One region of the Actinomadura fulvescens genome, then DNA from elsewhere that is predicted to be linked to it. Evidence: riboswitches for the same ligand, from Rfam matches in the RefSeq annotation. Region 1 holds a riboswitch; the other holds the start of a gene.

Region 1 (15,039 bases):
AGGCGCCGGACTGATACCGACCTGGGGCACCACCGAGCCCGGCCCCCGCATCACGATCGACCACATCCTGGCCGACCGCCGCTGCGCCGTGAACAAGGTCGAAGTCCACGACCTGCCGGGCAGCGACCACCGGGCCGTCTTCGCCGAACTCCGCCTCCCCTGACCGGCCGAGCCCGCCGTGCTCGGCACAATTGGGGGATGGCCCGACTCGTCCCTGTCTCCGACTCCGCCGACCCGCGGCTCGCCGACTTCGTGCGGCTCCGCGACATGAACCTGCGCAAGAGCCTGGAGGCCGAGCACGGGCTGTTCATCGCCGAGGGCGAGAAGGTGATCCGCCGGGCCGTCGGCACCGGGTTCCCCGTTCGCGCCTTCCTGATGAGCGAACGCTGGGTGGAGCCGCTGGCCGACCTGCTCAACGGCCTGGACGCACCGGTGTACGTCGCGGACGAGGCGACCGTCGAGGCCGTGGCGGGCTTCCAGGTCCACCGCGGCGCCCTGGCGTCCCTCGAACGCCTCCCGCTTCCGCCCGTCGAGGACGTCATCGCGCCTACGAGCCGCATCCTCATCCTCGAAGACCTGGTCGACCACGCCAACGTCGGGTCGCTCTTCCGGTGCGCGGCCGCGCTGGGGATCGACGCCGTGGTGCTCTCGCCCCGCTGCGCGGACCCGCTCTACCGGCGTTCGATCAAGGTCTCGATGGGCGCGGTCTTCGCGATCCCGTACGCCCGCATGGCCAACTGGCATGACGGCCTCGGCGCCCTCCGTACCGCCGGTTTCCGGCTGCTGGCGCTCACCCCCGACCAGGCGGCCGTACCGCTGGACAAGGTCGCGATGAGCGAACGCGTCGCGCTCATGCTCGGCTCCGAGGGCGACGGGTTGTCCTCCCGCTGGCTGGACGAGGCGGACGAGGCGGTCTGCATCCCGATGAGCGCCGCCGCCATGGCGAACGGCGTCGACTCGCTCAACGTCGTGGCCGCCGGCGCCATCGCGTGCCACGCCCTCCTTCGAGCGTGACCGCGCGCCCCGTTCGCCGCCGTGGGCGTTGTGCGGGTTACTTGCCGAAGACGCCGTGGCGCGGGCGGCGGTGAGTGCCCTTGGGACGGATCGGCGCGGTGGCCGGGCCGTTGCGGCGGCGGCCCAGGCGGAGCTGGGTCAGCAGCACAGAGAACGCGACCATCAGCGCGGCCAGCCAGGCCACCTGCGTACTGGCCATGCGTTCGAACGTGAGGTCTTGGGCGACCGGGCGTTCGTTGCCGCGCAGGCGGCTGTTGGGACCCGGAGCGGCCGGGGACGGGGCGACCGAGGGCGACGGCTGCGGGATTGTCGGGAGGGCCACCTGCGGGCTCTGGGTGCCGCTCGGGTTGAACGTGCCGTTCGGACGCGGCGGCACATAGGGGGTGTTGTTGCTGCCGCCGGAGCCGCTGTTGCCCGAGCCACCGCTGCTGCCTGAGCCGGAGTCGCCCTTCCCGCTCTTGCCGTCGGACGGCCCTTCGCCGGAGTCCGGGGTCAGCTCGGGAGAGGGCTTCGGCTTCGGCTTCGGCTTGATCTTGGGCTCCGCGACGTACGTGAGCCTGGCCGTGCCGGGGGTCTCGTCGATGCCCTTGCCGCTCACCGTGACGGTGAACGTCACCGTCGTGGTCTTGTCGAGCTTGTTGGGGAGCGTGACGTAGGAGACGAGAGACCTGTCGTCGCCCTTGTCGATGGCTCCGAACGCGCAGCGCGGACCGGTGAACGGGCGCGGGCACTCACCGGTCACCGTGGGTTTGACGCCGGCGCGGGAACTGGTGGCCTTGATGCCCACGACCTTGACGTCCGCCGCGGCGGCGTTCCTGGCCTCGACGAGCGTGACCAGTCTGACGCGGGCACCGGGTTTCGTCCGGACCTGGCCGGGAGTGATGTCGACCGAAAGCGCGGGTTTCGCCGCCCCGGGATCGGACGGTGAGGGGGACGCCGATGTGGAGGTGGCCGGCGACGGGGTCTCCGCCCACGCAGGTATCCCGCCCGCCGCGACCAGCGCGGCCGTGCCGAGTCCTACGAAGATCGGTTTCCCTGCCGATCGGGAGAGCACAGCCCCCGCACCTCCGTCGTGTCATCGTTGACCGTCCGCGGCTCCCAGGGCTCCGGGGATCGCCACCGAAGCCATGCGAACACGGATCTAATGATCAATCAACCCCATGCCCGGGGAATTTCGATCAGATGAATTCTTCACGGAGATCCTCGATCTCGGCACGTGGCGCCCACGTCTGCCAAACCCCGTGGTCGACGCGGTCCAGGCCCAGCCGGGCCGCCACGGGTGCGCGTCCGTCCGCGTACTCGACCCTTAGCCAGCCCTCGTGTTCGCCGACGATGAGGAAACGTTCGCCGTTCCAAGAGCAGGTGGTACGGATGTAGCGGAGCTCCTCCACCTCGTGGGCGGGCACGATCCGGCGGTAGCGGCCAGCCCGTATCTCCTCGAACCCGTCGGTCGGCTGCTCCGCGTACAACCGGATGTCGCCGTCGGCACCCGGCGCCGCCTCGAACTCCCGGCCCAGCCAGCGGGCGACATAGCCGTCACGGATCACTGTGCGGCCTCCGAACGTCCCGTACCGCCCGCGGTCTCCTCTTGAGGACGCAGCCACGCGAGCCGGTCCGGGTCGTACATCGCCACGAAGCGCTCCGACCGGTCTGTCCCGAGGTAATACATCTCTGCCCCATAGGGAAGCCGAACGCTGTCCACCTTGTACTCGCGGATGGACCCCGCGCTCCCCGGCGCGAACCCGCTGCCCTGGAACGGCGGCCGTTCGATCACCCAGCCCGCGTCGCCCCAGGCCTCCAGGTCCTCCTCGGTCTGCCCGCCGAACGGGATCCGGTAAAGCTCGCCGCAGTACGCGGGCCACCGGATCACGTAGACGCCGTCGTCGTTCAGGTCGAACGGGGAGTCCTCGTAGAGCAGCCCCAGCGCCTCGTACAACTGGACAGGCGTCTGGAGGTCGGCGACGTCCGAGGTCGGGTGGACGAAGCCGCCCACGCGGTCGTAGCCCTGCTCCAGGTACCAGCCGACGTGCGCGTGGGGGACGACCTTCTGCATGACCGTCGGCTGCGAGGAGAGGTCCGCCTCCGGAGTCGGCACCGGCGGACGCGTGCGGTAGGGCTGCGCCGGGACCTCGGGCTCCGGGTCACGCAGCGCCTGCGGCGGCTCCGGCGCCGGCTCACGCCGCGGAACGGGCGGCACCGGCACCTCGGACCGAGCCTGAACGAGCCCGACCCGTACCGCCCACTCGCTCAACGCATGGACCTGGTCACCGCGCAGCGACGCGCCGATCCGGGTGCCCGGGTTGAGCAGCATGGCCCAGTCGTCGCGCGGCCAGGACCCGATCAGCTCCCGGAAGTCCGCGTACACGAACCGCGACTCCGGCAACACCTCCCGCAGCCGTACGAGCGACGTGAAGACCTGCACCGCCGACGGCTCGCGCAGCGCCGCCTCCCAGCGGAACTCCTGCTGGATCGGCGTCACCTCCAGCGCCGCGTCCTGCGGAATCGGCACGAGCACATTGGCGGCCAGCAGAACGCGCAGGAACGCGTCGGAGTCACCGGCAAGCGCGGCCTCGTAAAGCTCCTGGTCAATCCGGTTACCCGGCTCGAACTCCCTACCGGCCTCCTCGACCGCCCGAGCCGAGGCAGCCCCGGCGCCACCGTCCGGCTGCGCGCCGAACTCGTTGCCCTGCCCGCCTGACGCCGGAACATCACCCGGCTGCCCCGCCACACCGTGCGCCTGCACACCCGGGGACGGCGCGGGGAGTTGATTGCCCTGCGCGTCTACAGGTACTGCCGAAACCTCGCCCGCTGGCGTGCCCAATGGCCGCGCCGGAAGTTCGTTGCCCGGCACGTCTGCGGCTGGGATGTCGCCCGGCTGCCCCGGCACACCCTGCCCCGAGACGTCGCCTGGCTGTGCGCCCAATGGCCGCGCGGGGAGTTCGTTGCCTTGCGCGTCTACAGGTGCTGCCGGAAGGTCGCCCGGCTGCCCTGGCGCACCCTGCCCTGCAACGTCGCCCGCCTGCGCGTCTGATGGCCGCGCCGGAAGTTCGTTGCCTTGCGCGTCTACAGGTGCTGCCGGAAGGTCGCCTAGCTGCCCCGGCGCACCCTGCCCTGTGACATCGCCTGGCTGCGCGCCCAACGGCCGCGCGGGGAGTTCGTTGCCCGGCCCGTCTGCGGCCGGGATGTCACCCGGCTGACCGGATGCACCATGCCCTGGCTGTGTGCCTGATGGCCGCGCGGGGAGTTCATTGCCCTGCGCGTCTGCGGGTGGTGCCGGGATGTCGCCTGGCTGTGCAGGTGCGCCCGGCTGTGCGCCTTGGGGTTGCGCAGCGATGTCGTTTGGCTGTGCGCCTGCGCGACGTCCCGAGGGATCGTTCGCGGGCTGCGCGCCACCTTCCGGACGGAGAGGCGAGGGCTGGGCCGCAGTGGGCTTCGCCTCGGCGGGCTGGTCGTTGGACGCCGTACGGGGCGGTCCGCTGAGAGCGCGGACCTGTTCGCCGGGCATGGTGGCGTCGATCGGCGTGCCGGGATTGATGACCAGCGTCCACTCGGCGTCCGGCCAGGCGGCCACCATCTCGAGCAGGCTCGGCATCACGAAGCGGGACGACCCGATCGCCTCGTTCATCCACTTGAGCGAGGTGAACACCTGGATCGAGATGTGGCCGTGGACCGGCACGGGCCGCCACGGGAACTCCTGGTCATCGGGTGAGATGCCCCAGGGCGTGTCCGCTTCGGCGGGTACCAGGACCTGCGCACCCAGCAAGATCTTGAAGAAGGTGTCGGTGTCGCGGTGCAGAGCGGCCTCGAAGAGCCGCTGCTCCACGTCGTTCTGCGGCTCGAAACGTTCCGCGAGACGCCGTGCCGCGCGTTCGTCCGCCCACTTGGCCAGGCCCGGCAGCTGCTCGGCGTGGATCGTGCCGCCCGCCGGCGAGCCGGAGTTGATCGCCAGGGCCCACCGCGCGTCCGGCCAGTAGCGCATGGCCACGGTGAACGGCAGCTTGATCGAGTCGGAGCCGGTTCCCACGGCCGCGGCGGCCTCGACGAGGCGTTCGGGGGACGTGAACATCGGCACGAACATGACGCCGTCGATGTCACCCGCCTGCCACGGGAAACCGGGCCGCCCCGGTCGCAGCGTGTAGTCCATCTCCTCCGGAACGGGGAGCAGCACGTCGGCGTCCGCCAGCGTCTGCAGAAAGAGATCGTGGTCGTTCTGCGCGGCCGCGCGAAGCAGGTCCTTCTCCACCTCGTTCGCGGGCCGGAACTCGGCGCGGCGGTCCTGGCGCGGTAGGTCCTTGTGCTGATCTCGCAGCTCTTCCCAAGGCCCGTCGTCGGTCACCGCGGGAGTGTCGACCAAGGTCTCGTCGGGCGAGGGGCCGCCGACGTGGTTTGCCGCGCCCGCTGCCGGAGCGACCAAAGCGTCCGACCCTGCACCACCCGGCACAACGTGGTCGCCCTGGGCTTCTCCCGGAACGTTCGTTCCGCCCGCACCTTGCAAGCCATCACCGGGCCCGGCTGCAGGTGCGCTGTGCTTACCACCAGGAGGTGCAGTTGGGCCGGGCGTATCGGAAGCAGACGCGCCTGGGACTGCCACGTCCGGGGTGGACGCAGGCATATCCGGGATGGGCGTGCCGACGCCAGGTGTGCCGGAGGTGGGCGTCCCAGTCGCTGCTGTGCCAGGGCCGGACGTGCCAGGGGTCGCGTCAGCGGCGAGCGTGCCAGGGATGCCTGTGCCCGGCCCAGGTGCGCCAGCGCCAGGTGCGCCGGGGAGGGGTGTGCCGGGGGTGCCGTGTGCGGGTGTGCCAGGGACGTGTGCGCCACTTCCGGCTGTGCCTGGCATGGGCGTGCCACCCGCAGGCGTGCCGTGGCCACGTGTGCCAGGTGCGCCCGCCCCAGGTGTGCCTGGGATAGGTGTGCCAGCGCTGGGCGTGCCAGTGCTGGATGCGCCCGGGATGGGTGTGCCACCCGCAAGTGTGCCGGGCTCGGGTGTGCCGGGCTCGGGTGTGCCGGGGGCGGGCGTGGCCGCGCCGGGCGTTCCTGGGACGGGCGTGCCGGTACCAGGTGTGCCGGAGGTCGGCGTCCCAGGCACTCCTGCGCCATCAGCGGTGGGCGTGCCAGGGGCGCCTGTGCCCGGCCCAGGTGCGCCAGCGCCAGGTGCGCCGGGGATGGGTGTGCCGGGGGTGCCGTGCTCGGGTGTGCCAGGGACGTGTGCGCCACTTCCGGCTGTGCCTGGCATGGGCGTGCCAACCCCAGGTGTGCCGTGCTCGGGTGTGCCGGGAGTGGGCGTGGCCGCGCCAGGTGTGCCCGGGATAGGCGTGCCGGCGCTGGACGTGCCAGGGCTGGGTGTGCCCAGGATGGGTGTGCCACCCCCGGGTGTGCCGTGATCAGGTGTGCCAGAGGTGGGCGTCCCAGGCGCTGCTACGGCAGGGATAGACGCATCAGCGCCCGGGATGGGCGTGCCACTGCCGAGCGGGGCCTGGTCGGGTGTGCCACCGGCGGGCACGCCAGGGACGGGCGTACCAGTGCCGGGCGCGGGTGTGCCGCCGCCGGGTGTGTCTGTGACGGGGGGTGTGGGTTTGGCGTGGGCGCCTCGGGAGGGTGGCGTTTCGGGCGCGGGGGTGCTGACTGGGGAGAGGTCGGTGACCGTTGTGTCGGGTGACGGTTGCCGCGGGGTGTGCGTGGGTGTGCGACCGGCCTGGGGTGGTTTGGTGTCGCCTTCGCCGAGCTGCTTGATGAACCACGCGGGCAGCCTGCCCTCGATCGGCAGGGGTACGGGCAGCGAGGCGCCGTGGGCCGCGGCGTCGACCGCGAGCCACCAGCGGGGGTCGGGCCAGGACTCGGCCAGGTCGGTGAACCTCAGCCGGAGGAAGTGCTGGTACGCCGGTCCGAGGCAGGCGCGCATGGCGGCCGCCGAGGTGTAGGCGAGCACGTGGACGCGCCCGTCCTCCTCCTGGGTCGGCCACGTCGGCTGGGCCTCGTTGGCGAGCACGTCGTCGATCAGGTCCGGTGGTACGGGGATCACCAGCTCGCTCTCGGCGAGCAGCCGGAAATACGTCTCCTGGCTGCCGGTTCGCACCGCCTCGTGCAGCCGGCGCTCGAGCTCCGACGTGGGTCGCCACGCGTCGGCCACGGTCGCCACCCCCTGTTCTGTGCCGCGCTCTCTCATCCCGCCGCCCCTGTCCCCGCCTGCCTGCGAGCCCGCTGTACGGGCCCCGGCGGGCGAGTCACGGACCTGACTACGCTACATGGGCGAACAGGACCAAATCGTCCTATCGGCCGGTCGCCGGTCGAGACCGGGCCGTCCGGCTGAGGTTAGGCCGCCCGGCGACCTGGTCTCCGGCCAGGGGCTTCGGCGCGCGTGTCGGCCGTCAGCCGCGCGGCCTCCCGGCGATCCGGGCGAGGGCGTCCAGCAGCCGGTCGACGTGTTCCACGGTCGTGCCGATACCGAAGCTCGCCCGCACGGCCGAGGTCTGCCCGCTCCCGCAGCCGCCCGCACCGTCCTCCAGTGGCGCCTCGGGGGCCCCCAGCAGGTGGTGGACGAACGGGTGGGCGCAGAACTTCCCGTCCCGGACGCCGATGCCGTAGTCCCCGGACAGCGTAAGCGCCACGTCGCGTGCGTTCCAGCCGTCCACGACGAAGGACACGATTCCAACCCTCTCGCCACGGTCACCCCACAGAGTGAGTTCGCGCACACCGGGGATCGCGGCGAGTCCGTTCCGGAGCCGGGTCAGGAGCCGTTCCTCGTCCGCCTTCAGCACGTCCCAGCCGGTGGTGGCGAGGGCCTCGCAGGCCGCGGCCAGTGCGATGACGCCGAGCACGTTGGGGGTGCCCGCCTCGTGGCGCTGCTCAGGATCGGCCGACCACCGCGTGGTCTCGCCGCCGTCGCGGACAGCGGCACTCGCGCCGCCACCCTTGAGGTACGGCTCGGCGGCGCGCAGCCAGTCGGCCCGGCCCGCGAGCACCCCCGCGCCGAACGGCGCGTACAACTTGTGCCCGGAGAACGCCACGTAGTCGAGACCCAGGGTCTTCATGTCGAGCGGGCGGTGCGGCACGAGCTGGGCGGCGTCGACGGCGATCCGTGCGCCGTGCCGCCGCGCCACGTTCGCCAGCTCGGCGATCGGCCACAGCTCGCCGGTCACGTTCGAGGCCGCCGTGACGACCAGCAGCCGCGGGCCCGCCGGAGCCTCGGCCAGCGCGCGGTCGGCGGCGGAGACCGCCTCAAGCGGACTGGCGGGCGCGGGAAGCCGTACGGCGCGCTTCCACGGCAGCAGGGTGGCGTGGTGCTCGGTCTCGAAGACGATGACGGTGGTGCCCGACGGGACGGCGTGGGCGAGCAGATTCATCGCGTCGGTGGTGTTGCGGGTGAAGACGACGGCGTCCCGTTCCCACGCGCCGAGGAACGAGCGCACGGTCTCGCGTGCCTTCTCGTACGCCTCGGTGGTGACCTGTGAGGCGTACCCGGCGCCGCGGTGGACGCTGCTGTAGTAAGGCAGTGCGCGAGTGATGGCCTCGTGCACCGCCTCCAGACACGGGGCACTCGCGGCATAGTCGAGGTTGGCGTAGCCGGTGGTGCGACCGTCGTTCAGGGGAACCTGCGCTCCCGTGCCGATGACCCGGAGCGGCGCGGAGGTGACGGTACGCGCGGCCGGAACGGCGGCAGTGGCGCTGGGGGAGTGGGTGAGGGTTGCGGCGTGCATGGGTGCGACCTTTCAGGATCCAGGGACCCTCAAGGTGGCTACCGGGGGCCCGCGCTTGCCGAACACGGTGTTGCGTTCGGCCAGGTCCTCACCCGGGGCACCCCATCGCGGACGAAGGGTTGCCGGCCAGCAAGCCGGGGCTTCACGCTGGCGCTCATGACCTAGTGCGGAAGTATAGGCGGATACCGGCGGGGATCAAGTGGGAGGGTGCGATGCGAAACGGGGCACAGTCGGCGGGCGCCGACCGGACAGGAACCGTGGGGCGTGTGGCGCGGCGTGGGATTGTCGGCGGGGCTCTGGTCTTGGGCTTGGGTGCGTGCGGGCTGGTCGGCGGCGACGGCAACACGGGCGCGATCTGCACCGATACCAAGCAGGCCTACCAGCAGTACATCGACCAGGTGAGGAGCGCCTCCGCCGCGGATCCGGCCCCCTGGAAACAGGCGACCGAACAACTCGCGGGCCGGATCGACGGGCTCGCCAAAAAGGCCGAGAAGAAAGAGCTGAAGAAGGCGCTCACCGACGAATCGGCCCGGCTCCGTACCGCCGCCGCAAGTGTCGGAACGGGTGACGCCGCACAACTCAACGCCGCCATGTCCGGCACGCCGGAACGAATCGGCAACGCCTGTTCCTGACGTTCGCCGTCGGCGCCGAGAACGTTCGGTCAGACAGGAAAAAGGGAGACCGGCCGCGGCCAGGTCTCCCTTTCCCTTGTCATTTCCGTCGAACGGTCATCGGCTAACGGCCGCCGTTCGGGCGTTGCGGGTCGCCGCCGTCACCCGGGTCGTCCGGGTTGCCGGGATCATCGGGACCGCCCGAGTCGGACGGCCGGGGGTTCGGGGGGCTCGGGCGGCCGCTCGGCGGTTTCGGCGTCTTCGAGCCGTCCGGGTCAGGCCTCAGCGAGGGCCGCGACGGCCTGTCCGACGGCGTGCCGGAGGGCGTGTCGGTCGAACGGCCCCTCGGCGTGCCCTCGTAGCCTCCGGTGAAGATCGACGGGTTGCCGAACTCCTTGCTTTCGAAGTTCTTGATGGCCACCGCCTTGGTCATGTACGAATTCCAGATCTGCGCTGGCAGCTGACCGCCGTACACCGCGTATCCCGGGATCGACAGCCGTTTGTTGTCGCTGCGGAACATCGCCACCGACGTCGCCATCTGCGGGATGAACCCGTTGAACCAGATCGCCCGGCCGCCGTTCGTCGTGCCGGTCTTTCCCGCCACGTCGCGCCCGTCCGGCAGTTGCGCGGCCGTACCGGTACCGCTCTGCACGGCCTTGCCCATCGCGTACGTGGCGTCCCGGGCGACCTGTTCGCTGAACGCCCGCTTGCCCTTCTCGGTGAAGTCCCTCTCGTCGCCGTCGACGTCGGTCACCGTCTTCACGGTGTAGGGCTGCCGGAAGACGCCCTCCGAGGCGAACGTCGAGTAGACGCCGGCCTGCTGGACCGGGTGCACCGAGACCGTCCCAAGGGGGAACGAGGGGGACTGCCGCTGCGCCTTGGTCATCTGCTCCGGCTGGATGCCCATCTTCTCGGCCATCTCGGCGATCTTCTCGGTGCCGATGTCCTGGCCGAGGTTGACGTACGCCGTGTTGACCGAGTTCTGCGTCATGGTGACGAGGTTGACCATCCCGTACTGGGCGTTGCCGTCGTTGCGCAGCTCCGTGTCGTTGAAGACCTGGGGCGAGCTGCCGTCGTACGCCGTCGACAGGCTCTTGCCCGCGTCGAGCGCGGCGGCGAGCGCGATCGGCTTGAACCCCGACCCGGCCTGCGCGTGGTCCCAGAACGCGCTGCTGCCCGCCTCGTCCAGATAGTTGCGGCCGCCGTAGAACGCCTCGACCTGGCCGGTCTTCGGGTCGACCGACACCAGCCCGGTACGGATCTTCGAGCTCATCCCGTCCGGCGTGTTGGCCGTCACCGCGTCCTTGGCGGCGTCCATGAGGTCCTTGTCGAACGTCGTGGTGATCTTCAGCCCGCCGCGGTTGATCTGGTCCTCGGTGTAGCCGCGGCGCTCCAGGAGCTCCTTCTTGGCCACGTTGACCATGTAGCCCTTCTGGCCCTTGAGGACATCGGTGATCTTCTGCTTCTTGGGCTGCGGGAACGTCATCCGCGCCACCTCGGCGGCGGTGACGGCGTCGTCCCGCTGCATGTTGTGGAGCACGGCCCTCCACCGCTGCTCGGCGGCGGGACGCCGGGCGGCGGTCAGGTTGCCGAAGGGCGTCGGCTGCTGGATCGCGGCGGCCAGATAGGCGCCCTCGGCCGCCGTCAGCTGGCTGACGTCCTTGTCGTAGTACGCCTTGGCGGCGGCCTGGATGCCGTACGCGTCGCGGCCGAAGTAGATCGTGTTGAGGTACTGCTCCAGGATCCAGTCCTTGTCCTTCTCCCGCCCGACCTTCAGGGAGACCATGATCTCCTTGAGCTTGCGGAAGACGGAGCGTTCGGTGCCGATGCCGCCGTAGTAGTTGCGGACCATCTGCTGCGTGATGGTCGAGCCGCCCTGGAGCTGCTCGCCGCTGACCGTGGACCAGAAGGCGCGCACGGTGCCCTTCACCGAGACCCCGGGGTCGTCGTAGAAGCCGCGGTTCTCGGCCGCGATCACCGCGCTGCGGACGCTCTGGGGCACCTTGGCGAGGTCGACCGCGTCCCGGTTGGTGCCGGTCTTGGCGATCAGGGTCTTGCCGTCGGCGTAGTAGAAGCTCGGTCCCTGCGCGACCGCCGACTCCTGCGGCGAAGGCACGGGCGTGAGGAGGTAGGCGATGGCGAACGCGACGATGCCGAAGCCGACCAGGCCGAGCACCGTGAAGGCCGCGCGCCGCGCATATCGGACGCGGCGGCTCCGCTGCTTCTTGGCCTTGCCGCTTCCGCCGCCGCCCTTGCCCTTGGTCGCCGTCTTGGTCCCGGCCGCCGCCGTCTCGACGTCCTTCACCACCGCCATCGTCGCGGTCTTGGTGCTGGTCGCCGGCTCGGACCCGGACGTGGTGACGTCCTTCGCCTCGTCCGGTTTCACGTCGTCCGGCCCGGTGGGCTTGTCGCCTTCCGGACCCGTACCACTACTGCTCACAAGCCCCCCGTGATTCTTTCGTTACCGACGATACCCGAGGGCATTCGCGCTTTCGGCCGATCACCGCACTCTCCTGAGACTTCTCAAGAGAGGACGATCGGCACCCCGCGCCGGTTGTCGTGGTCCATCTCACGGGCCGAACGGGAACACCATTCCGGAACCGCCACAAAAGGACGGCGGGGCACCCCGGGGTGCCCCGCCGACCGACATGTGTCCGGAATTACTTGGGAAGCGTGCCGAGGATGTCGACCACGAACACCAGCGTGTCGGTGCCCTTGATGCCGGCCTGCTGGTTGCCCTTCGTCCCGTACCCCTCCTTGGGCGGCAGGATGAGCAGCACGCGGCTGCCGACCTTGGCGCCGGTCAGCCCCTTGTCGAAGCCCGGCACGGTGCCGCCCGTTCCGATCGGGAACGAGGCGGGCTGTCCCTTGCTCCAGCTCTCGTCGAACGTCTTACCGTCCCGCCACAGCTTGCCGACGTACTGGACGATCGCGGTGTCACCCTTGACCAGCGCCGGACCGCTGCCCTCGATCAGGGTCTTGACCTCAAGCTTGTCCGGGGCGTCGCCCTTCGGCACGGTGATCTTCGGGCCCTTGCCGGGCTCGCCGGCCTCGATCTTCGGCAGGTTCTTGTCGTCGAGCTTCTTCTCGGTGCCCTTGGCCTCGGCGTTCTTGGGGATCGCCGCCATGACGTCCACCACGAAGACCACGGAGTCCTTGGCGGTGAGGCCCATCTGCGAGCCCTGCTCACCGAACCCGTCCGCCGGCGGCAGCTGCAGCACCAGCCGGCTGCCCGCCGAACGCCCGACCAGGCCCTTGTCGAGCCCCTTGACCTGCGTCTTGCCGACGACCATCGGCATGACCTGCTGGCCGCCCTGCTGCTCGTACGAGGAGTTCAGCTTCTTGCTGGTGCTCTCCTCGGCCTTGTCGCCGGTGCCCTTGGTCCACTGGTAGAACGCGAACTTCACGTAGGCGATGTCGCCGCTGGCGAGCTTGGGCCCGTTCCCTGCGATCGCCTCGGTCACCTTGAACTTGTTGTCCGGCACGAGGTCCTTGGGGATGTCGACCTTCGGCGCGGTGCCGAGCTTGCCGCTCACCTTGATCTCCGGCCCGGGCCGGGTGACGTAGAACGCCGTGGCGCCCGCGATGGCCACCAGCCCGACGATCACGGCGGCGACCGTCGCCTGCCGGCGCTTCTTGGCCTGCGCCGCGGTCAGCCCCGACGGCCGCGGCCCGCTGCTGCCGCGCCCGGCGCTGATGCCGTGCGGCGTGAACTCCGGGCTCCGGATGTTCTTGGCCTGCGGCAGCTTGGCCCCCGCGGCCCCCGCCGCCGGCGCCTTGATCTTGATGGAGGGCTTCCCCGAAGGCTTCGTCTCGCCCTCATCGGCGGCGTCCTCACCGGACTCATCGGCCTCGCCGTCACCGGCCTCATCGGCCTCGCCGGCCTCGCCGTCACCGGCCTCATCGGCCTCGCCGTCGCCGGCCGCGCCGTCCGCGTCCTCAGCGCCGGTCGCCTCGCCGTCAGCGGGCCCGTCAGCGCTGGTCGACTCGTCCTTCAGCTCATCCGCTGCCGAGTCGTCGTTGCCCGTCGGCTCACCCTTGGGCTTGTCATCCTCGGCCATGTTTCCTCACTCGATCCGGGTTCACGAAACGTCCACCCTGCCAGCCCGCCCCTAAGGTGGCCGTGAAATCAGGGCAAAGGCAATCGGCTGCAATCTACCGGCCCACCGGGCGACAACGACAAGACAGTGTGATGGAGCGAGACCGACCTGTCACCCAGTCCCGCCCACCCGAAAGCATCCAAGATCATTCCGCCGGGCCCGGCGGGCGGTTCCGTGCCGGCGGGAGACGGCAAGGGGCTCTCGCGGGGGAGTGCAAGCGCGCCGGGCAGGATTCGAACCCGCGACCGTCGGATTAGAAGTCCGATGCTCTATCCAGCTGAGCTACCGGCGCTTGTTGAGCCCTGAGTGTAGAGCGCGGTCCATGGTCTTCGCACCGTCGTATTCCGCGTGGCGGTGCCGTTACGCCTGGTGGCGGGTGGTGATCACCGTTGGGGGGCGGGGTGCCCGGGTTGAGCGCTTATCGTTGGGGACTGTGAACGTGGAGGTGCCGCTCTCCGGCGGGGATGTGACGGAGGGCGTCGTACGGGTGGGCGATACGGTGCGGCGGCCGATGGGGCCCCAGAGTCCCGCTGTGCATGGGCTTCTGCGGCATCTTGAGCGGGTGGGGTTCGAGGGGGCGCCGCGGTTGCTCGGGGTGGACGAGCGGGGGCGGGAGATCTTGAGTTGGGTGCGCGGGGAGGCTCCGGCGCGTCCCTTGCCGCCCTACGCGGTCACCGAGGAGGCGCTGGTGGGGGTGGCTCGGCTGGTACGGGCCTACCACGAGGCGGTCAGCTCGTACGAGGCGCCGGAAGGGGCTCCTTGGGACAGCGCGGCGTCCAATCTGGACGGGGTACCGGAGATCATCGGGCACTGTGACGTGACGCCGGAGAACGTGATCTTCCGGGACGGGGTGCCGGTGGCGTTGATCGACTTTGATCTGGCCCGGCCGACGACGCGGTTGTACGACGTGGTGACGGCTCTGCGGCATTGGGCGCCGATCGCCGATCCCTGCGATCGGGACGGCCTGCTGTACGGGGCCGACGTGGGGCGGCGGCTGCGGGTCTTCTGCGATGGTTACGGGCTGGATCGTGACCGGCGGAGGCTGGTGCTGGCCGCGTCGATGACGCGGTTCGAGCGGTCGTACGAGGCGATGCGGTTCAGGGCGGAGCATGTCGGGGGCGTGTGGGCGCGCCTCTGGCAGGGGGGCGCCGGGTCGCGCATCCGGCGCGCTCAGGACTGGCTGGAACGCAACTGGGATGAGCTGGATGCCTGCCTCAACTGAACGTGCCGTCGGGTTGCTCCTGGGGGTGGCCCTCGACGCCGTTCTCGGCGATCCGAGGCGCGGCCATCCGGTGGCCGCTTTCGGCCGCGTCGCTAGTGGGCTTGAGAGGCGGGTGTACGCCGACTCGCGGGTGCGGGGTGCCGGTTACACGGCCCTGCTGGTCGCGGGGGCGGCGGGGCTCGGGTGCGCCGAGCGTCTTCCGGGCGCGCGTGTGCCGGTCACGGCCCTGGCGACGTGGGCCGTGCTGGGAGGCACGTCGCTGGGGAGGGAAGGGCGGGAGATGGCCCGGCTCCTGGAGGCCGGTGATCTCGACGGGGCGCGCCGGAGGCTCTCCCATCTGTGCGCGCGTGATCCGAAGGGACTGGACGAGAAGGCCCTCGCGCGGGCGACGGTGGAGT
Region 2 (15,039 bases), on a different contig from region 1:
CTGATTAGCGTCTTTTGTGTTATTCGGGGGTCACGCGTTGATGGCGCGTCCAACTGCGCCAAACTATGGGCGGCATCTCGGTGAACACAGGGGGACGGGGAGCGTTGGACATGCAGCCAGGAACACCGCGAAGACCCGGCGAGGGCGGCCAGGAGCCGTTCCACCAGCAGGACGGCGTCACGACCGGGCCGATCGGCGTGCGCGAGCCGAGCGGCGTCGAGGTGCGGCTCGGTACGCGGACCGCCCGGAGCCGTGCGCGGGCGGAACGGCGCAGGCGGGCGGGACGGCGCACGGTCGTCGTCGTGGCCTCGGTCGTCACGGGGGTGGTGGCGATGGTCACGGGCGGGGTGCTGGTCGCGATCGGGTCCGGGGACCAAGAGGGAGCCGGTGACTCCCCGCCGGCCTCACAGGCCGAGGCTCAGGGGCCCGCGCCGAGGAGCGGAAAGCCGGTCACCATCATCGCGGCCGACGGCGCCCGGTACCGCGTCGCGGCCGTGACCGGGGGAGTCAGCGCCGGCGGCGAGCCGATCGTGCAGTCGTCGCCGCTGCCCTCGGGGTCGGCGGTCGCCTACATCGACTACGTGTTGAGCAACCCGTCGGACCAGAAGGTCCTGTTCGACCCTCCCGGCGACGTGTTCGTGAAGCGCGCCCTCATCGCCAGGCAGGCCCGTGGCCGGTGCATGTGGCAGGCGGGCGTGCCCGAGAGCATGTGCACTCCGCCGACGCAGAGCGAGGTCATGCGCCGCATCGCCGGTGGCGAGCTGGAGGCGGGTGACGGCGGCGACAAGTACATGCCGCCCCGCTCGTCCTACCTCGTCCGCGCGATGGTCGAGGTGCCCGTCGACAAGCGCCTCAAGCGGAACGATCTGCGGCTCTACATCTGGCAGAAGCGTTTCGTCTCCGGACAGTACGCCCAGCCGGCTCCGTTCCCCGGCTGAAGGCCGCACCGTGATCGGATCACGGTGCGGCCTGGGCGCGGTCACTCGGCCGCGGGGTCATCGGCGAGGATTCCGTAGAGGCGGCGGCGGGCGTCGTTGACGACGTCCAATGCCCGTGCCTTCTGGCTCTCGCTGCCGACGTTCATGACCTGGTGCAGCGCGCCCATGAACTGCCCGATGGCCTCGCGACCGCGCAGCGCGTTCTCGCCCGCGGCCTCGGTGACCTCGTCCCATGGGGCGACGGTCTGCTGGGAGGCCTCCTCGCGCCCGGTGTCGGTCAGCGAGAACAGGCGCTTGCCGCCCTGCTCCTCGCTGGTGACCAGGCCCTCGTCCTCCAGCAGCTGGAGCGTCGGATAGACCGAGCCGGGGCTGGGGCGCCAGACCCCGCCGGTTCGGCCGTCCAGCTCCTGGATCATCTCGTATCCGTGCATCGGCCGCTCGGCCAGCAGGGCGAGCAGCGCCGTCCGCACGTTGCCGCGCCGGGTGCGCCGCCCACGTCCGCGTCCGCCGCCGTGCCGGCCAGGGCCGAATCCGGGTCCGCCGAAGCCCTGTCCCCAGGGTCCGAACGAATCGCCGCGCCGCGGGCGCTCATCGGGATTGGTAAATCGTCCGTGTCGGGTATGCATCGCTGTCTCCTTCGTTAGTGATCGGTTGCGATGCATTAACGATATATCGGAAACCAGTCGCGATGCAACTACTAGTCGGCCAGACTTATAACATCATGCGTTGAATTAAACGTGCCATGCCCTGGCGTGGGTGACCTCAACCGGTGATGCGCACAGCTACAACCAGAACGCCGCACGCGGATATGCGGCGACTACATGCGGTGCAGACAGGCTCACATCCGTGTAGCCATGCCCACATGCGGTGTGCGGCGTACATGCGAGGCGTGCGTGCATTGGGTGTCTGCGGGCGTGCATCGAAGATGTGCGGCACGCAGGGGAGATGCGCGGCGTGCATGCGGTGTGTGCGGGCGCGTATGCAAGGTGTGTGGTGCGCATTGGTTGCGGGCGCGCGGCCGAGATATGCAGCCTGCATTGTGTTTGCGGTGCAGGCGAGATGTACGGAGCGCATGTGGGTGCGGATGTGCGGGTGCGTAGGGCAGATGTGGGGCGTGCATTGGTGCGCAGGCGCGCAGGGCAGATGTGCGACGCGGATTGGTGTGCAGACGCGTAGGAGAGATGTGTGGCGTGCAGTGGTGTGTGCGGGCGCGCATCCGAGATGTGCGGCCTGCATGCGTGTGCGTGCAGGCGGGATGTAGGGCGTGCATGTGGGTGCGGGGTGTGCGGGCGCGCAGCGGAAGTGCGTGGCGTGCATGCGAGGTGTGCGCGTGTATAGGTGTCTGCGGGCGTGCATGGAAGATGTGCGGCGCGCAGGGGAGATGCGCGGCTTTGGTCACGTCCAGCGGGGTGGTGTATGAATCGGCCTCCGCGTGATCCTGTTTGTGCAGGTTAAGCGGTCAGTGCTGCTGGTTGCTGGCTTTGGTGTTGCGACTCGCCGGGAACGATGTGGAGGCGGGATTTGGTGAGGATTTCTGGGCCCATGTAGCGGCGGGCCTCGGTCCATTCGTCTGTCTGTTCCATCAGTACCGCGCCGACGAGGCGCATGATGGCAGGACGGTCGGGGAAGATGCCGACGACGTCGGTGCGGCGCCGGATTTCTTTGTGGCGCAGGCGAGATGTGCGGCGCACATTGGTGTGCGGACGCGCATCCGAGGTGTGCGGCGTGCATTGGTGTGTGTGCGGGCGCGCATGCGAGGTTAGGGCGCATGCGGGTGCTACCTCAGGTGTTGGCGCATCCGCCTTCCGCTCGTACGCCCTCGACCTTCGTTGTCAGGCGGGTGGTCTGGAGCATGCCAGACACGCAGGCGTTTCGCCCCGGGTATGCCGCGAAGGTCACGGCCTGTGACGATCCGACGGACTGTGCACTGGTGGTGTCGGCTGAGAAGCCCAGGCCCAGGAGTGCCGCTCGCACCGAATCTGCGGTGAAGCCGCCCTGGGTGCGGAGACGTTCGAGGGCGGGGTAGATCTTTCTGGCGGCCAGCTCGCCGACGAGACGTTCGGCCGGCTTCAGGGGGACGCGCTCGCCCGGGACCTGGCCGGTCCCAGGACGGGGGCCGCTGGTGCCCGCCTGGCGGACCTTCTCCCACGGCCCGACGCCCACCTTGCGGGTGGTGCCCAGGTCGATTCCGACGCCGGGGAGGCGGTCGGCCGGTCGGCCCGGCAGCGGCGCGATCTCCAGGTACTCGGCGGTGACGGCACGCTGTGGATCTTCGGTCACCAGGTTGCGCCACAGGATTCCGGCCGAGGCCACCTGGCCCGGCTTCAACGTCACCCTGCGCGGCGGGCGGTCGTAGGAGTCGACCGTCGCCACGGACGACGACCCGTGGCCGACCGCCACCTTGATCGGTTCGCGGTCGGCGCCGAGGAGCCGGATCTGCGGATAGCCCTTGAGTACGTGGTCACGTTCACCGCAGTTGTAGAGCTCTACGCTCATCGACCTCAGGCCCATGGCCGCGGAGACCTCACCGACCCACAGCGCGACGCCCGTGTCAGGGCATGTCGACTGGTCGAGCGGTGTCGCGGAGGTCGTCGGGCGCACGGACGGCGCGGCCGCGGTCTCTCCACCGCAGGCGGTCAAGGCCAGCGGCAGGAGCAGGACCGCGGCGACGCGCGGCGGTTTGACGCCGATGTACAAACGAGCCTCTTCATGGCGATGTGCGACCGGTCATTCGGGGGCGGTCAGCTTGAGGCTGTCCAGGATAGTCCTGGTGAGGTTGCGGTTGTCCGTTTCCTTGATGCGGACCCAGGCGCCGAACGTGCCGTTCTTGTCCCGCAGACCGACCTCGGTGACGGACGGAGTGCCGATCTTGCAGGCGGTGAAGCGGATGATCGTGCCCGTGAGCGCCTTGTCGGGGGAGACGTAGTCCTCCCGGGCCCCCTTCGTGCACTGCGCGTGGCCGATGAGACCCGGGGGCGGGAGCTTTCCGGCGGCCAGGTCGGTGGTCAGGCCCACGAAGACGCCCGGGCTCTGGCCGTCGCCCTTGAACGCGGCGGCGTTCGGTGTCGCGCGCAGGACCGGCCGCGCCTTCGGGTCGGTCAGCGCGGCGATCGAGGTGCTCCAGGTCTTCTCGGCCGACTGGAGCGGCCAGGCGTTGGGCACCGCCAGCTTGATCTTGCCGGTGGAGTCGGCGACCTGCACGAAGTCCTGTGGGAGGGGAGACGGCTTGGGCGACTTCTTCCCGCCGCCGTCGTTGAAGAGCGTGCCCAGCAGAAGGCCGCCGATCAGTGCGATGGACAGGACCACGGCGGCGATGATCATCGGCGTCAGGAGCTTGTTTTTGCGGCCGTCGCCTCCGGGCTGGGCGCCGCCGGTTCGGCCTGCGCGCTTGAGCCTTCCCAGGGGGCCGCCGCCTTCCGTTCGCGGCTGCTGGCCGGGGCCGGGTTGGGGCGGCTGGAAACCTGTGGGCAACGGGCCCTGACCGTGCTGTGGGCCTCCGCCGCCGTACGGGGGCTGCTGAGTCGGAAGGACGGTCGTTTTGTCCTCGTCGGCAGGCTGCTGCTGCGGGCCCGGGCCAGGTGGTGCCTGGTAGGCGGCAGGTATCGGAACCGCCACTGTGCGGTCGTCATCGGGCGACCCAGGAAGCCCTCCAGGGCCATACTGCGGACCCGGAGGCCGCATCTGGCCGGGCTGGTCCACGATCGTCTTCTCGTCGTCGGCGCCTTCGCGGGGTCCGGGCCGGTCGCTCGGGAGCTGCATTTCGGACGTCCGGATGTCGTCGGACGCCGTTCGGTCCTCGCGCGTGGGCGGCTCCGGTTCCACCGCGAAACCGCCGCCGCGCTGATGCGCAGCCGGGTGGCCGTGGCCGCCGGGAGGGCCGTACTGCCCGGGCTGCTGGGCGGCGGCCGGCCGTGGACCGCCAGGCGCATGCCCGGGGTGAGGAACGCTGGGAGTATGGCCGGGCTGAGGCGCCTGGCCAGGTCCGGCCACTTGGCGCTTGGACTCGGCGGGCCCCGCGGGCTGCTGGGGACCCACGTACTGATCCTGAACGGTGGAGTCCAGATCGGGGGTTTCGGCCGCGTACATAGGGGCCTGCGTTCCGGGCGGCATGGTCGGCCGGAGAGTCGAGAGGGCTTCGGCGAAGGCTTCGGCGGTCGGCCACCGCTTCTCGCGTTCGACCTCCAGCGCCCGCAAGATCACCTGATCGAAACCGGGCGGCATGCCCTCGCGGAGCGCGCTGGGCGGAACCTTCACCGGGGCGGGCCCCGGAGGGCGGCCCGTGAGCATGTGGTAGGTGAGCGCGCCGAGCCCGTAGACGTCGGCCCGCACGTCCAGCCCGCCGCCGAACCGCGCCTGCTCGGGCGACATGTAGCCGGGCGTGCCCACCGGCAGGGTGAACGCGCCGGAGGCGTGGGCGAGGGCCTTGGCCAGGCCCAGGTCGGCGATCAGGAGCTTCTCACCGCCGTCCCGGGTGGACTGGAACAGCACGTTGGAGGGCTTGAGATCGCGGTGGATCACGCCGAGGGCGTTGATCACTTCGACCCCGTACGCGATTTCCTCGGCGAGGACAACGGCCTCGAAGACCGGAAGTGGCCGTTCCCTCATCCGGTCGGCGAGCGTGCCCCGGTCGGCGTACGACATCACGAAGTAGGGGCGTCCGTCCGGCAGCTCACCGATGTCGTGGACGCGAACGAGCCGTTCGGAGTCGGCGCGGCGCAGGATGCGCGCCTCCTCCAGGAAACGATTGCGCACGTCGAGGTCGTCGATGAGGCTTCCGGACAGCACCTTAATCGCGACGTGGGCATCCAGTGCGTCGTCGTGCCCCAGCCACACTGAGGCGAACGCCCCGGATCCCAGGACGCGATCGATTCGGTAACGGCCGACAGTAGGGGGGAAGGACACTCCCGTATCATGCCCAACAAACGGGGTGTGTGTGCGAACGAGCATGAGGCGCGGCGATGGCATTCGATGAGCGGACCGAAGAGCTGGCCGTCAAGGCGGCACAGGGGGATCAGGCGGCCCTCAACGAACTTCTGCGTTCGATCGAACCGGATGTACTGAGACACAGCTCACGTTTTCTGCCCTGCCGGCAGGACGCGGAGGAGGCCTGCCAGGACGCGCTCCTGCAGGTGGCTCGCAACATCCACCGGTTCGAAGGGCGGTCCAGGTTCAGCACCTGGCTCCATGTGGTGGTGGCCAACTCGGCGCGCTCGACCTACCGGTCGCTGAAGCGGCGTTCGGTGGAGCAGGCGGGCGAGCTGCCCCAGCAGCGCCCCGACCCGCGCCGTACCAGCGTCATCGCCGGATCGCGGGTCGACATCCTCGACGCGATGGAAGACCTGGAGGCCCGCAAGCCGGACCTCATCCAGGCCCTTGTCCTGCGCGACGTGTCACAGCTGGAGTACGCGGAGATCGCCGAGCAGCTCAAGCTGCCCCTCGGTACGGTCAAATCGCGTATCCATGAGGCCCGTAAGCAGGTCCGCCAGACGCTCGGCGAGTCCTACACCTGACGCGACGCCCCTAACCGGGGAGCATCCGGCCCCTCGTACATGGGTTGGTATGGGGGCGTTCGGGGGTCGTCAAGCATTGGTAATGCCTCGGCAAGCGTGCAGCTAGGCGCGAGGTGTCGTCTGGGCGGGTCGGCGAGCATTCCCTGCATGTCCTCAGACATGGCCTTCCAAGCCGACCGGCCCATCTTCGTCATCGGATGCCCTCGGTCCGGGACGACACTGCTGCAGTTGATGCTGCACTCGCATCAGCGGATCGCGATCCCGGCCGAGACGCGTTTCCTGCTCCCCGCGTACACGGCCCGGTGTGACTTCGGTGACCTCCGCGACAGCGACAACAGACGCGCGCTGGCGGAGTGGATCACCGGCCGCAAGGAGACCAAGTTCCGGGATCTCGGGCTCGACGCCGCGCAGGTCGTCGAGGAGATCGTGGCGGGTCCGCCGACGATGGGCTCGGCGCTGGGCATCGTGTTCCGCGCGTACGCCAGGAAGTTCGGCAAGCCGCGCTGGGGTGACAAGCGGCCCAGCTACTTCAAGCATGTGCCCACGCTCATGCGGATGTGGCCGGACGCCCAGTTCGTGCACCTCGTACGGGACGGCCGGGACTGCGTCGCCTCGCTCAAGGAGATGCCCTGGTACAAGCTCGACGTCCACCACGCCATCTCCGCTTGGCGCGAGGCGATCGACTACGGGCGGCGGTACGCGGCGAAGCTGGGACCCGACTCCTACTACGAACTGCAGTACGAGCGGCTTGTGGCCGACCCTGCCGACGAACTGTCCCGCCTCTGCACGTTCCTGGGCGAGGACTTCGATCCTGACATGACGCAGCCCCAGGACATCGCCCGGCTGACCGTTCCACCGCAGAAGAAATGGCACAACCTGACACAGACCGCCGTCACGGCGGGCCGGGTGGGTTCGTGGGCCACGCGCCTTGAACCGGCCGAGATCGGCCTGGCCGAGGCTGTGCTGGGGGAACGCCTGACCGAGTACGGCTACGAGCTCAGCGGTGCGCCGCGTCCCGGCCCGGCCCTGCTCGCGCGGTTCGCCAAGACGGCCGCGCACCGGCGGGTGGCGCAGCGGAAGTGCGATCTGCGCGACCGCTGGCAACGGCGGTACGAACCCGGCCCGGTGGAGTGCAGGCTCTCGACCCGGTCACCCGCACCGGCCTGAGTCAGTCGAGCGCGGCCAGCTGGTCGGCGAACCACTGCTGCGGGGTCAGCGAGGTGGCGATGGCCGCGAGCCGGGAGCAACGTTCGGCACGCTCGTCCTGCGGCATCAGGAGCGCCTGGTGCAGGGCCTCGGCGGTCTGCGACACGTCGTACGGATTGACGATCAGGGCGTGCTCGGCGAGCTCCGAGGCCGCGCCGGCCTCGCGGGACAGCACCAGCGCCGAGCCCCGTTCCGACAGCACGGGGCCCTCCTTGGCGACGAGGTTCATGCCGTCGCGGATCGGATTGACCACGAGCACGTCGGCCAGCCCGTAGGCCGCGAGCGAGCGCGGGAAGTCGTCGTTCACCTGCAGGATCAGCGGATCCCAGTCGGGCGTTCCGAACTCGTCGACGATCTGCCCCGCCATCCGCTGCACCGCCGCCGTGTACTCGCGGTACTCGGGCAGATCGTGGCGGGACGGGTAGGCGAAGGCCAGGTGCACCACGCGGCCGCGCCACTCGGGATGGTTGGTGAGCATCTCGCGGTACGCGGCGAGGCCGCGGACGATGTTCTTGGAGAGTTCGGTCCGGTCGACCCGCACGATGAGCCTCCGGTCGCCGACCTGCTCGCGCAGTGCCTCGGCGCGCGCCGTGACGTCGGGCTCGGCGGCCCGCCGGCGCAGCGATTCGCCGTCGATGCCGAGGCCGTGGACGCCGATGTGAGTGACACGCCCGGCCCTGGTGACGGTGCGGGCGGCGCGGTCGACGCGTGCGCCGGGCAGGAACCGCTCGCAGCAGTCGAGGAACGCCAGGGCCCAGCGTTCGGTCAGGAAGCCGGCGTGATCGGCGCCGAGGATGCCGTCCAGGACCTGCGCGCCGATGTCGTCGGGCAGCAGCCGGTAGTACTCCGGCGGTGCCCACGGCGTGTGCGAGAAGTGCACGATCTTCAGGTCGGGACGGCGGTCACGCAGCATCCGCGGGGCCAGCGACAGGTGGTAGTCCTGGATCGCGGCCTTCGCGCCCTGGGCGGCGTCACGGGCCAGCGCGTCGGCGAACGCGGCGTTGTACGCCTCGTACGACTGCCAGTCCCGCCGCGAACGAGCGTCGAAGTGCGGTGCGCTCGGGGTGTCGTACAGCAGGTGGTGGACGAACCACAGTGTCGAGTTGGCCACGGCGTTGTAAGCACGATGGAAGGTCGCCGCGGGGATGTCGAGCATCCGTACGGCCGCGCCACCCGTGTCGTGCCCCGCCTCGTCCAGACGCCCGTCCGGCGCCTGCCGCGCGGCCCTACGGTCGGCCTCGCCGAGCGCCGCGCACACCCACAGCACATCGGCCGCGGGCTCTCGCGCGGGCCGTCCCGGGCCACCGGTCACCGCGGCCAGTCCGGAGACGAGACCGCCACCGCCGCGGCGCATGCTCAGCGTGCCGTCGTCGGATAGGGAGAACGAGACCGGCCCACGGTTTGACGCCACCAGCACTTGGCTCATACCGGAAGGGTCTCAGTTGGTGCCCAGCCATATCAAAGTGACCCAGGTGAACCTGAACGCCATCTGGCCCGTTGTGCGGCATCTTGGAGGCGTTTGCGGGTAAGCGGTGCGAATGAGCAGGGCCGAGACGAAGAAGACGGTGCTCGTCGCGGGAGCGGCGAACCTCATCCTGGCCGTCACCAAGCTGATCGCGGGGACCCTCGCGGGTTCGGCGGCGATGCTGGCGGAAGGGGCGCACTCGGTCGGCGACACCCTCAACGAGCTCTTCCTGCTGACCTCGCTGCGGCGCAGCGCGCGTCCGCCGGACCGGCGGCATCCCTTCGGATACGGGAACGAGCGCTATTTCTGGTCGCTGCTCGCCGCGTTCGGGATCTTCGTGGCGGGGGCGGGTTACTCGATCTTCGAGGGGATTCTGACGATCACCGGCCGCGGGCACGGCGGCGAGCAGGTCTGGCTCGCGTTCGCGGTGCTCGGGCTGGCGGCGGTGCTCGAAGGCGGCTCCTGGATCCGCGCCTACACGCAGGCGCGGCGGGAGGTCCGCGACAGCGACCGGGATCTCATGGAGCACGTACGGCACACGCCCGACATCACCTTCAAGGCGGCGCTGTTCGAGGACTCGGCGGCGATGGTCGGGCTCGCGCTGGCCGCCGCCGGCCTGACCCTGCGGGAGCTCACCGGCTCGTCGTTCTGGGACGGCCTCGCCTCGATCCTGATCGGGCTGCTGCTGGTCGTGGTCGCGTTCACCCTGGGCCGCGACAGCCGGTCCCTGCTCATCGGCCAGGCCGCGGACCCGGCCGACCAGCGCGCCATCCGCGACGAGATCAACTCGACGCCCGGTGTGGACGGCATCAGCGAGCTGCTGACCATGCACTTCGGCCCGGACGACCTGCTGGTGGCGGCCAAGGTGCACTTCTCGGACGACATCAGCGCCGACGAGGCCGAGGACATCGCCGGGGAGATCGACGGGCGTCTCCGGGACCGGCTGCCGATCGTCCGCCACGTCTTCCTCGACCCCACACAGGAGGAGTCAGGGCCGCGACGTCCCACGCCGGGTCCCGACCCGGTCGAGCAGGCGCCCGATCCGATCCGGAAAGGTTGACGTCTCCTGCCGGGGAGGGTGAGGTGGATGATGCACGGGTAATGTCTCATCCCGTGAGACCCGGCTGTCTGGCATCCGGCCGAATCAGGTAAAGTCACGCACGAAGCTCGAAACCACAACTGAATAACGCTCATCCAGAGGGGTGGAGGGACCGGCCCTGCGAAGCCCCGGCAACCACTCGGCTTGTGCGCGCTCGCGATCCTGCGAGGCCGGCCGGGAGATGGTGCCAACTCCGGCCTGTGACCAAGGCGGCACAGGGAAGATGGGGAGAAAGGCCTCGCTCTCATGGCACTTACGCCTGCCACCAACCTCGGACCCGCTACCGCTCTCGTGTGCCGCGAATGCGGCAACACCCGGGATCTCGGTCCGCACTACGCGTGCGAAGAGTGTTTCGGTCCTCTTGAGATCAAGTACGAGTTCGGTGCGGTGACCCGCGCCTCGATCGAGGCCGGTCCGCGCAACATCTGGCGTTACCGGGGGCTGCTGCCCGTTCCGGAGAACGTCGTGGAGACGCCCAACACCGAGCCCGGCCTGACCCGCCTGGTGCGCGCCGACCAGCTGGCCGAGTCGCTCGGGCTGCAACGGCTGTGGGTCAAGGACGACAGCGGCAACCCCACCCACTCGTTCAAGGACCGTGTCGTCGCGGTGGCGCTCGCCGCCGCCCGTGAGCTGGGCTTCAAGGTGCTGGCCTGCCCGTCCACCGGCAACCTGGCGAACGCGGTGGCCGCGGCCGCCGCGCGGGCGGGCATCCGCAGCGCCGTCTTCGTGCCCTCCAACCTGGAGTCGCAAAAGATCATCACGACCGCGGTCTACGGCGGCACGTTCGTGACGGTCGACGGCAACTACGACGACGTCAACCGACTCGCCTCCGAGATCGCCGGCGAGCAGGAGGACTGGGCGTTCGTCAACGTCAACGTGCGGCCCTACTACGCCGAGGGCTCCAAGACGCTGGGCTACGAGATCGCCGAGCAGCTCGGCTGGCGGCTGCCCGACCAGATCGTCGTCCCCATCGCGTCCGGCTCCCAGCTCACCAAGATCGACAAGGCGTTCCAGGAGTTCATCGCGCTCGGCCTCGTCGAGGACAAGCCGTACAAGGTCTTCGGCGCGCAGGCCACCGGCTGCGATCCGGTGGCCGCCGCGTTCAAGGCCGGGCACGACGTCGTCCGCCCGGTCAAGCCGGACACCATCGCCAAGTCGCTCGCCATCGGCAACCCCGCCGACGGCCCGTACGTGCTCGACATCGTCCGGCGCACCGGCGGCGCGATCGAGGACGTCACCGACGAGCAGGTCGTCGAGGGCATCCGGCTGCTGGCCCGCACCGAGGGCATCTTCGGCGAGACCGCGGGCGGCGTCACGGTCGGCTCGCTCAAGAAGCTCACCGAGAGCGGCGCGCTCGACCCGTCCGCGGAGACCGTCATCATCAACTCCGGCGACGGCCTGAAGACCCTGGACGCGGTCGCGCCGGTGGTCGCGCCGACCGCCAACATCGCCCCGTCCCTTGAGGCCTTCCGCGCCGCGGGCGTCGCCTGACGGCTCCGCACGCCATGGCGTCCCGGCGCCGCCGCCTCGGGGCTCCGGCCCCAGGGGGCCGCGCCGGGACGCGAGCCACCCCGATACCGATCGACCTGTTGAGGAGTTCCTGAGAATGAGCACGGTTTCTGTGCGGATTCCGACGATCCTGCGGACCTACACCGGCGGCGAGGCGGACGTGAAGGCCGAAGGCGAGACCCTCCGTGCCGTGGTCGCCGACCTGGACGCCGCCTACGCCGGGATCGCCGCCCGCATCCTCGACGACAACGGCAAGATCCGCCGCTTCGTCAACGTGTACGTGGGTGACGAGGACGTGCGCTTCGCCGAGGGACTGGACACCCCGACTCCCGAGGGCGCCCAGATCTCCATCATCCCCGCCGTGGCGGGCGGCTGACGGTCCACCGGCCGTCGGCGTGACCCGTCGTGCGGGTGACCTGGCGGCTCAGGCCGGTGCCATGGCGCCGGAACGTCCGGGCGTTCGGGATTCCCCGTTGGCCAGGGTCGGTCCTGGCCACACCCGAAGCGCTTTTGTGCTGATAGATCGGGTAAGAGGCCCGCATGGGGATAGCGGAGGACATTGCGGGTGTCGTGCTGGCCCATCCCAGCGTGCGTGAGGTGGAGCTGATCGGATCTCGGGCGCGCGGCCACGCGACCGAGTTGTCGGACTGGGACTTCCATGTCGCGGCCGAGGACTTCGGTCACGTGGCCGCGGACCTGCCGGACCTTGTCGCTCCGTACGACCCGATCGCCGCACAGTGGGATCCGCTCGGTGACTACGAGAGCTATCTGCTCATCTTCACCGGGCCCGCCAAGGTCGACCTGATCTTTCCCGATGTGCCGCGCAGCTGGAACCCACCGTGGCGGGTCGGCCCCGACACGCTCGCCGCCGTCGACGCGCATTTCTGGGACTGGTCCTTGTGGCTCGTCAGCAAGCGACGCCGCGGCATGACCGACCGGGTACGGGGCGAACTGCTCAAGATGAGCGGGCATCTCCTTGAGCCCCTCGGCATCGCGGCCGTTCCCCGTTCGCTTGAGGAGGCCGCGGCCCGGTACGTGCGGGCGCGGGACCGGCTGGAGAGGCGCTACGGGTTCCGTTTGTCGCGGCGTCTGGAAGAGGAAGTGCTGCCGCTCGTACGGGCTTCCGATGGTGACCATTACCGGCCGTCAGGACTTCCGTCGTAAGGGCTGCCGCCGATATCAGGTCGCCTATAAGGTCGACCCCGATCACGCCGGTCGAACCCCGCCGCGGCCCTGAGGGTCATGGAGACACGGACGCTGGTCGACGAGCCCCGCGGTAGAAGGGGTGGGGCCCGGAGCGTCAATCGTGGCCGGGGGCCACGGACGAGCGGCAGGTTTTCGGAATGGCTCAAGGCACAGTGAAGTGGTTCAACGCCGACAAGGGGTACGGCTTCATCGCGGTCGACGGCGACCGGGATGTGTTCGTTCACTACTCGGCGATCCAGATGGACGGCTACCGCAGCCTCGAACAGGGTCAGCGAGTGGAGTTCGAGATAACCCAGAGCGACAGAGGCCCGCAGGCGGACGCTGTCCGAGCCCTCTGAAGCCGAGCCCGCCACGGGCGCGCGTCGAGGGGAAGAGCTGGATCCCTCGGGTGGCTGACCAGGTGCCGTCCGTTCCGCGGTTGTTCCGTGAACGGCGGATGACCGTGACCTACAGCGGCTGTCAGGAGAGCGTGGCTCATCCGGGTTTGGACTGCCTTGCCCCAGGTGAGGCAGGTTCTGGGGCGGTAGATCGGCCTGACCCCGGCGGGGATGTTGGGCGCTTGCACTCGACAGGGTAGAGTGCTAAAAAACGGTTGGCACTCGCCTGTGGAGAGTGACAATCCCACAGTCTGGGTCGGGGCGATGAGGCCTTGGTCTCGGCGGCGGAATGGAAGCCGTCCGAGGTGGGGCCGTCCGTCGCGGGCGTCGGCTCGATCCGTCATAGCCACCTTGTTCCGGGAGGACTGGAGCCTATGGCTGCAAAGATGATCGCGTTCGACGAGGAGGCCCGTCGCGGCCTTGAGCGCGGCATGAACCAGCTCGCTGATGCCGTGAAGGTCACCCTTGGGCCCAAGGGCCGCAACGTCGTTCTGGAGAAGAAGTGGGGCGCTCCCACGATCACCAACGACGGTGTATCGATCGCCAAGGAGATCGAGCTCGAGGACCCGTGGGAGAAGATCGGGGCCGAGCTCGTCAAGGAAGTCGCCAAGAAGACCGACGACGTCGCCGGTGACGGCACGACGACGGCGACCGTCCTCGCCCAGGCGCTGGTCCGCGAGGGCCTGCGCAACGTGGCCGCCGGAGCCAACCCGATGTCCCTCAAGCGGGGCATCGAGGCCGCGGTGGAGCGCGTGAGCGAGGAGCTGTCCAAGCTCGCCAAGGACGTGGAGACCAAGGAGCAGATCGCTTCCACGGCCTCCATCTCCGCCGGCGACGCGCAGATCGGCGAGATGATCGCCGAGGCGATGGACAAGGTCGGCAAGGAAGGCGTCATCACCGTCGAGGAGAGCAACACCTTCGGGCTCGAACTCGAGCTCACCGAGGGCATGCGCTTCGACAAGGGCTACATCTCGCCGTACTTCGTGACCGACCCCGAGCGGATGGAAGCGGTCCTCGAGGACCCGTACATCCTGATCGTTCAGGGCAAGGCGTCGGCCAACAAGGACCTGCTGCCCGTTCTCGAAGGTGTCATGCAGTCCGGCAAGCCGCTGCTGATCATCGCCGAGGACGTCGAGGGCGAGGCCCTGGCCACGCTGGTCGTCAACAAGATCCGTGGCATCTTCAAGTCCGTGGCCGTCAAGGCCCCGGGCTTCGGTGACCGCCGCAAGGCCATGCTGGGCGACATCGCCACGCTGACCGGCGGCCAGGTCATCAGCGAGGACGTCGGCCTCAAGCTGGAGAGCACCACGCTCGACATGCTGGGCCGCGCCCGGAAGATCGTGGTCTCCAAGGACGAGACCACGATCGTGGACGGTGCCGGTGACGCCAACGAGATCGCGGGCCGGGTCAACCAGATCCGTACCGAGATCGACAACACCGACTCCGACTACGACCGCGAGAAGCTCCAGGAGCGCCTCGCCAAGCTGGCCGGCGGCGTCGCCGTCATCAAGGCCGGCGCGGCGACCGAGGTCGAGCTGAAGGAGCGCAAGCACCGCATCGAGGACGCCGTTCGCAACGCGAAGGCGGCCGTCGAAGAGGGCATCGTCCCCGGCGGTGGCGTGGCGCTGATTCAGGCCGGCGCCAAGGCGTTCGACAAGCTGGAGCTGCAGGGCGACGAGGCCACCGGTGCCGCGATCGTCAAGCGTGCGCTTGAGGAGCCCCTCAAGCA

The links. Region 1 has a riboswitch for S-adenosylmethionine ahead of ABD333_RS17790 (aminotransferase class V-fold PLP-dependent enzyme). Riboswitches for the same ligand answer to the same signal wherever they lie in the genome.
Region 2: it holds a riboswitch for S-adenosylmethionine, as region 1 does, so the genes downstream of both, thrC (threonine synthase) here and ABD333_RS17790 (aminotransferase class V-fold PLP-dependent enzyme) in region 1, are expected to answer to the same signal.

The regions. Positions count from the first base shown of each region.
Region 1 is NZ_BAAATD010000004.1:448,863-463,901, forward strand. Features, by position in the region: gene ABD333_RS17765 (endonuclease/exonuclease/phosphatase family protein) at 1-163, shown strand, start outside; gene ABD333_RS17770 (TrmH family RNA methyltransferase) at 199-1,014, shown strand; gene ABD333_RS17775 (hypothetical protein) at 1,052-2,068, opposite strand; gene ABD333_RS17780 (hypothetical protein) at 2,193-2,561, opposite strand; gene ABD333_RS17785 (SseB family protein) at 2,558-5,428, opposite strand; partial or broken gene ABD333_RS47520 (SseB family protein) at 6,800-7,177, opposite strand; gene ABD333_RS17790 (aminotransferase class V-fold PLP-dependent enzyme) at 7,380-8,708, opposite strand; SAM riboswitch class IV at 8,755-8,870, opposite strand; gene ABD333_RS17795 (hypothetical protein) at 8,921-9,340, shown strand; gene ABD333_RS17800 (transglycosylase domain-containing protein) at 9,444-11,759, opposite strand; gene ABD333_RS17805 (FKBP-type peptidyl-prolyl cis-trans isomerase) at 11,980-13,380, opposite strand; tRNA gene ABD333_RS17810 (tRNA-Arg) at 13,638-13,711, opposite strand; gene ABD333_RS17815 (phosphotransferase) at 13,853-14,641, shown strand; gene ABD333_RS17820 (cobalamin biosynthesis protein) at 14,625-15,039, shown strand, end outside.
Region 2 is NZ_BAAATD010000008.1:423,222-438,260, forward strand. Features, by position in the region: gene ABD333_RS29685 (hypothetical protein) at 111-938, shown strand; gene ABD333_RS29690 (PadR family transcriptional regulator) at 980-1,564, opposite strand; partial or broken gene ABD333_RS29695 (transposase) at 2,390-2,605, opposite strand; gene ABD333_RS29700 (DUF4232 domain-containing protein) at 2,721-3,635, opposite strand; gene ABD333_RS29705 (serine/threonine-protein kinase) at 3,666-5,885, opposite strand; gene ABD333_RS29710 (RNA polymerase sigma factor) at 5,897-6,448, shown strand; gene ABD333_RS29715 (sulfotransferase family protein) at 6,596-7,615, shown strand; gene ABD333_RS29720 (alpha,alpha-trehalose-phosphate synthase (UDP-forming)) at 7,617-9,080, opposite strand; gene ABD333_RS29725 (cation diffusion facilitator family transporter) at 9,193-10,179, shown strand; SAM riboswitch class I at 10,307-10,448, shown strand; gene thrC (threonine synthase) at 10,465-11,709, shown strand; gene ABD333_RS29735 (MoaD/ThiS family protein) at 11,825-12,103, shown strand; gene ABD333_RS29740 (hypothetical protein) at 12,268-12,891, shown strand; gene ABD333_RS29745 (cold-shock protein) at 13,071-13,271, shown strand; gene groL (chaperonin GroEL) at 13,685-15,039, shown strand, end outside.